Regions from separate parts of the Litoribrevibacter albus genome, predicted to be linked through region 2. Evidence: predicted binding sites of a transcription regulator. Region 2 holds the regulator's gene; the other holds the start of a gene.
The links. The regulator PhoB, encoded in region 2, activates phosphate uptake and scavenging genes when phosphate is short. The targets are predictions, from matches to a motif close to TGTCATANNNNTGTCANA.

Region 1: the regulator PhoB is predicted to act here: its motif matches at 1,513-1,530, upstream of QQL66_RS16545 (PstS family phosphate ABC transporter substrate-binding protein).

What each region holds. Positions count from the first base shown of each region.
Region 1 is NZ_BSNM01000016.1:403,779-407,460, reverse strand. Features, by position in the region: gene QQL66_RS16555 (TRAP transporter large permease) at 1-831, opposite strand, end outside; gene QQL66_RS16550 (TRAP transporter small permease subunit) at 828-1,373, opposite strand; gene QQL66_RS16545 (PstS family phosphate ABC transporter substrate-binding protein) at 1,610-2,587, shown strand; gene QQL66_RS16540 (ABC transporter permease subunit) at 2,744-3,682, shown strand, end outside.
Region 2 is NZ_BSNM01000016.1:631,996-635,677, forward strand. Features, by position in the region: gene phoR (phosphate regulon sensor histidine kinase PhoR) at 1-1,080, opposite strand, end outside; gene phoB (phosphate regulon transcriptional regulator PhoB) at 1,161-1,856, opposite strand; gene ubiA (4-hydroxybenzoate octaprenyltransferase) at 2,040-2,921, opposite strand; gene QQL66_RS17465 (chorismate--pyruvate lyase family protein) at 2,965-3,483, opposite strand.

The DNA of each region.
Region 1 (3,682 bases), 230 kb from region 2:
GGCGGCGGCTTCGGTTGGTGTGGCAATCCCCGCGATGATTGAACCCAATACCGCAATGATCAGTAACAGCGGCGGGATCAGACCAAATAAAATGATTAAACCGAGGTGGTCGTGTTTGTTCTGAGCAATCAACTCTTTACGATCAATGGCTGGCGCTGTTTCGGGTTTGAATAATGCCACCAGATAAATGTACAGGCCGTACAGCAAGACCAGAATCAGACCAGGAATGATCGCCCCGACGAACAGATCGCCGACAGAGACTGTCTTGGGCGAGAAAATGCCCATGCTCAACTGAGCTTGTTGATAGGCGCTGGAAAGCACATCACCGAGAATCACCAATGCGATGGACGGTGGAATGATTTGTCCCAGAGTACCAGTGGCGCAAATGGCGCCGGTGGCTAATTTAGGGCTATAGCCCTGTTTGATCATCGTCGGAAGAGAAATAAGGCCCATGGTCACCACAGTGGCACCCACGATACCGGTACTGGCTGCCATCAACATGCCAACGACAGTCACAGAAATCCCGAGACCACCGGGCCAACGACCAAACACGATGGACATGCTTTCTAGCAAGTCCTCGGCAATTTTCGATTTTTGAAGCATTACCCCCATAAAGACAAAGAAGGGGACGGCCATTAGCGTTTGGTTACTCATCAAACCAAACAGGCGGTTGGGCAGGGCTTCCAAAAACGCTGCATCGAAACTGCCGGTCAGTAGGCCAATTCCTGCAAAGGCCAGGGCCGTACCACCCAAGGTAAAGGCCACAGGGAAGCCAAGCATCAACACCAGGCAGATGCAGATAAACATGATCAGAGGCATGAATTCCATCAGTTGGCCTCCTGTTTATCTTCGGGGGCTTGATGGTCCGGGGTCATTAACAGCGCCAGACACCTGAAAATCTCGGCAATGCCCTGTAAACAGACGGAGAAGACCATGCCGAGAATCACCGATTTCAATAAATAAACGAAGGGTAAGCCGCCGGCTTCCTGGGATTTTTCCTGAATGGACCAGGAAAAGCTGATGTATTCCCAGCTGATGATTCCTATAAACACCATCATCGGTAACAGCAGGAAGACACAGCCAAACAGGTTAACCGCCGCTTGTTTTCGTTCCGACATAGTTCGATAAAGGATGTCCACTCGAACGTGCTCATTGGCTTTGAAGGTGTAACCCGCACCGAGTAAGAAAACGATGGCGTGTAAATAAAGTACGGATTCTTGAAGGAAGATAAGGTTGAAGTTGAAGACGTATCGTAACACTACAATCGTAAACATCACTAAGGTCATGATCAGGGTAAGCCAGGAAACGGCCCGGCCAATGCCTTCGGTGATGGATGACAGCCTCTGATAGATGGCTGTAAATATGTCATGCATAAAAGAATCCAATGCTGTGATTATTTTTGGAAGCATTATAGAGAAGCTGCAGATGAAGTGACAGTGATCACATAGGGATTAGGCGCTCTTCTTTCTGATTAAGAAATAATCATTGTAAAAAGGCGAAAGCCGATAAATTTGTAACATTGTTGTCATAAACCGCTTGTATCTTGACCGTCATCAAATAGTTTTGAACGAATCAAATTAAATCTACCTACTTATATTGGAGAGTAGTTATGAAAATGAAGAAGGTTTTCGCAGCAGTATCTCTATTTGCCGCTGCTACTTTCGGTGGCCAAGCAGTTGCTGGCGCTAAAGTAGACTCAGACATCCCAGCATACTCAAAAACGTCTGGTGTATCTGGTAACTTCAGCTCTATGGGTTCTGACACTTTGGCAAACCTTATGACGCTTTGGGCAGAAGACTTCAAACGTTTTTATCCAAACGTAAACATTCAGATTCAAGCAGCAGGTTCTTCTACTGCTCCTCCAGCGCTTACTGCTGGTACCTCTAACTTCGGTCCTATGTCTCGTAAGATGAAAGACAAGGAAGTTGAAGCGTTCGAGAAAAAATTCGGCTACAAGCCAACGGCTATCCCAGTAGCTATCGATGCTCTAGCGGTATACGTAAACAAAGATAACCCAATCAAGGGGATGACTATTGCTCAAGTTGATGCGATCTTCTCTTCTACGCGTAAGTGTAAAAATGCCGAAGACATCAATAGCTGGGGTCAAACTGGTCTGAATGGTGAGTGGGCGAACCGTGACATTCAATTGTTCGGCCGTAACTCTGCATCAGGTACTTACGGTTACTTCAAGAAGAAAGCGCTTTGTAAAGGTGACTACAAGTCTAGCGTAAACGAGCAGCCAGGTTCTTCTTCAGTAGTAACAGGTGTTTCTGAGTCTATCAATGGTATTGGTTACTCTGGTATCGGTTACAAAACGTCTAGCGTTCGTGCAGTGCCTCTAGCTAAGAAGGAAGGTCAGCCGTTCGTTGAAGCGACTCCAGACAACGCGGTAAACAAAACTTACCCACTATCTCGTTTCTTGTACGTATACGTGAACAAAGCGCCAAACAAAGCTCTTCCTCCAATGGAGTCTGAGTTCTTGAAAATGGTTCTTTCTAAGCAAGGTCAAGAGATCGTAATCAAAGACGGTTACATCCCGCTACCAGGCAAAGTTTTAAACAAAACTTTGAAAGCAGTTGGCCTATAATCACTCGATTATCCGGCTTAAATAAAAAGGGGAAGGAAACTTCCCCTTTTTTTTGATTATCGACTGTAATATTTCTGTAACACATTTGTCTTATTTTGGCTGCCATCAAACTAAGCGATTAGTAACCGTTACTTTTTAACCCTGAGATGTATGCCCATGAGCTCAGCGAATCTTGATCTAAATTCTCCTGCTCTTGCGCGGAAGCGCAAACTCCGCAATCTAACGGATAGAGTTGCAACCCATGGAATTGGAATCGGCGGTATCAGCGTAATTGTCACCATTATGCTGATTTTTTTGTATCTGCTGTATGAAGTAGCACCGATGTTTAAATCGGCTTCTATTGAAGAAGTGGCTGAATATCCGGTTCCTGCGTTTTTGCTTGAAGAACCTGGTACCAGAACGGTTTATCTGGCCACGGAAGAGCAAGCCGAAATCGGGCTGCGTGTAACGGCTTCAGGCAATGCGGTGTTCTTTGATTTGAAGACCGGCGCCATCATGGAACAAGTTGAGCTTTTGTCAGATGTGGGCAGTGAAGTCAGTTTCGTGACAGAAGGGCGTATCGGTAGTCGTACCGTGGTTCTGGGCTTAAAGAATGGTCAGGCATTCATTTTCAAACATAAATACATTGCTGAATACGATAAAGGCGGCAATCGTACTTTGATTCCTGAAATTGTTTTCCCATACGGTGAAGAGGCCATTGATCTGCTGGATGAGCCAATCGTCTCTTTAGCCATGAACGAAGACGAAGAAAACATGGTCTTGGCGGCATCGGGCAATTCGTCGACCGTGCAACTAGTAAGTTTTGAAAAAGAAGCAGATTTGTTTGGCGAAGGGTTTGAACTGGAGCGTTATGATGCGCCAGTCTTTGAGTTGTCTCAGCGTGCTGATTTTCTGGTGATTGACGCTGAAATGGATTCATTGTTTGCTGCAAACCGTTCAGGAAAAATGGAACGTTTCAATATCGAAGACGTAGATTCAGTTGAGAGCTTCGAGCCTAAGCGCATTATTGCCAAAGGCGAAAGTCTGACTCAGTTCCGCCCGCTGTTGGGTGGCATTTCGGTGTTGGTAGCAGACACCTCTGGCAAAACGGCACAG
Region 2 (3,682 bases):
ACCCGGACCATTATCAATGACTTCAATATGAATGCTGGTCCGATCAAGATAGCCTTTGATTTCAATGCGACCGCCACTTTGAGTGTATTTGACAGCATTGATGATCAGATTGCTGAAGGCGCTACGTAGTTCATCATAGCTGCCACTCATTTCAATCTCATTCTCACAGTTCAGAATGATCTGATGTTCACCATTGCTGTAAGTTCTCGCCTCTGCTGCAATGTTTTCCAGTAGATAGTTGAGGTTGACCGGTTGCTCTTCGAGGTTAATCTCGGTGGTCTCTAGTCGGGTCAGAATCAACAGGTCCTGTACCAGATCCTGCATACGTGTCGCTTGGGTCTGCATTTGATGAAAAATACGTAACCAGCGGTCGTTGTCGTCCGAGTAGTCGATGAGCGTCTCTAAGTAGCCGATCAGCACGGTTAGTGGCGTTTTCAGCTCATGACTTACATTGGCAATGAAGTCCTTACGCATGCGCTCTAAGTGCTCAATATGGGTAATGTCCCTGGCGGTGATCAAACGATCATCATTACCAAAGGGGGTTACCGAGATTTCCAACACCATGTTCGGATTGATCGGGCTGTTGATCACTAAAGGGGTGGCGTAATCTTCACTTTCAAAGTACTCAACGAAGTCCGGATCACGAATCAGATTGGTAATCTGTTGTCCGCCATCGTCGGGAGAGCGAAAGCCGAGTAATGATTCCGTGGAGCGGTTCCACCATTCCAGGGTGCCATCGTATTCCGCCATGATCACGGCGTCCTGAAGTGCCGCAGTGGACTGCTGAATACGATCGATGATGGTTTGCAGACGTCGCTTGCCGGATTGGTGTTCTTTTTCTTGGCGATAAATGGAGTCAAATAACTTACCCCATAAGCCTTCACTCAGGGGAAGTTTGTCGAGTTCCTGGTGTTGTAACCACGACTCCAAGCGAGACATTTGGCGCACGTTCCAAAGAACATACGCGGTGAGGCCAACAATAAGGCCAATCAGGGCATGGTCAAAGAAAAAACCAATGAACGTTGTAGCAAGAACTAACAACGTGACACGCTGCAATTCAATATACCAATTACTTAACACCAATTGTCCCCAACGACTACATATAGAGATAAGGGCAAACGATGTCAGTGGTTTACCCCGGAGGTAAGTAGCAGCTTAAACTATGCTGCCTTTGTCGAAAAGCGATACCCTGTTCCTCGAACTGTTTGAATCAGTCCATCATGACCTGTGACAGTGAGTGCTTTGCGTAGTCGACGAATGTGGACATCTACCGTACGTTCTTCCACATACACGTTACCTCCCCAGACGTGATCCAGCAGTTGGCTGCGAGAATAGGCACGTTCCTGGTGGGTCATAAAGAATTGCAATAGACGAAATTCGGTTGGCCCCATCTCAATGGAATCACCATGTGCAAGCACTCTGTGTGACACCGGGTCCAGTTCCAGACCATTAACGCTGACTGTTTCGTCCATGCCTTGTGGCGTGGTTCTGCGAAGCACCGCTTTAAGGCGTGCTACCAATTCACGAGGTGAAAAGGGTTTGGTGATGTAGTCATCCGCACCCGCTTCAAGACCTTGGATTTTGTTGTCTTCCTCACTTTTGGCCGTCAACATGATAATCGGCACATCTGTTGTGAGTTCGTCTTTCTTCAGGCGTCGCGCAAATTCAATTCCAGAAACGCCTGGCAACATCCAATCCAAAAGAATCAAATCTGGTTGTTGATCCACAATAAGAGAATGCGCTACCTGGGTATTTTCTGCTTCCAAGCAGTCATAACCAGCCATTTCGAGAGCAACCATGATCATTTCTCTGATCGGTGCCTCGTCATCAACAATTAGAACTTTTTTTCCCGCCATCACTTTTGCCTGTGTAGGGTTATGGTTATTCAAGAACAAATTTATAAGACAAGCGTATTAGAAGACAGTTTTGTTACAGAAGTATGACATTGTTTGGGTGCTTTGCACAAAATAGCGCCTACTAATTCGTACATTTCATGAAAAAGTAGGGCTTAAGATACGTTTGTGAGGACGGATTGCTTATTAGCGCAGGGCGTAATCCATCAAGATGCCGACAAATATACAGGCACCAACCCAGTGATTGTTCAGGAAGGCTTTAAAGCACATATCCCGGTCTCTGTGTTGGGTTAGGGTGTACTGGTAGACAAAGAGTCCTGCGGCCGCGATGAGTCCTAAATAAAAGCAGATACCGGCAGACAGCTGATTGGCTGCCAAGAGCATTGTGCAGAGTGCTTGAACCTGAAGGCTGACAATCGCAATGTTGTCCATTTCTCCGAATAAAATCGCGGTAGATTTAATCCCGATTTTAAGATCGTCATCGCGATCTACCATGGCGTATTGGGTGTCGTAGGCAATCGTCCATAATAGCGTAGCCACATACAGCAGCCAGGTAACTTCCGACACTGTGTTGGTTTCTGCGGTGAATGCCATAGGAACCGCCCAGCCAAAGGCGGCACCGAGAAATGCTTGTGGGAAATAGGTGTAACGTTTCATGAACGGGTACAGAGAGGCTAAAAATAATGCCCCGAACGACATGTAGATTGTTTCTACATTCGTAAATAGCACCAGTACAAAGGATACACCCACTAAAAAGGCGAACAGGTATAAGGCTTCTTTGGCGGAAACTCTGCCGGAAGTCAGGGGTCGATCCTTGGTACGTCGCACATGCAAATCAAAATCACGGTCTGCGTAGTCATTGATGACACAACCGGCAGAGCGCATACAAATAACACCCAGGGTAAAAATCAGCAGGTTTGAAATGTGAGGAATGCCTTCAGCGGCCACCCAGAGTGCCCATAAGGTTGGCCATAGCAATAATAGAATGCCAATGGGCTTATCCAGTCGCATTAAACGCGCGTAGTCTGGTAATTGTTGACGAATATGAGGGGCTATTTTTTCCATCATGTCCTATCTGTACTCCATTTCGTTCAGGGGAATACTAGGTGGATTATTTTGAAAAGACAACGGGCATGAAGGTCTCTGTTACCAGCAATGTTTTTCGGCTAGCGTTGCAGGTAAAAATGGATCGCCGTCCCCAGTATTCCTGATGGTCCTGGCGATAGCGTCCGATTTCAAACTGGCTGCGTCGATAACGGGGATTGCTGAACAACAAGTGGCCCAAAGGTTTATCTCCCAGGTAGCGCAACTGAAGATCAGGACCATTTAATGTACTTAACGGCACAGCACTACGAGCAGACACCCATACAGTGCCGTCTACGACCAGGTCTACTTCCCGAATCCAGGCAAAGTGGGCAGCACAGCCTAATGATTTTCTTTCATGTGGAAACAGCTTGGCAACGCCTTCATAGCGCACGTTGACTGAGAAGGAATGCTGGCTACATCGAATCAGGCGCTTGGTTAATGAGTCTTTGTTGAGCAACCAGTCGCGTTGTGAATTGGACCAACGGGAGGCGAATTTCCTATATGCTGATGTCCAATGATGTATGTAGAGAGGTGTTCCTGGCATATATATCGATTGCCGATCCATGAAGATATAGTACAAAGAAGAACGGATTATACTGACTTTTATAGAAATTATCCTTTGTAGGATTGTAGGACAAAAGTGAGTGAATTAGAATGCGCTTACCAATTCCTGGTGATATAGTGCGGTCACTGCTTAGTCAGTTCCCTACTCTTGATGTTTAAAATCAAGGTAGAATGCGCGG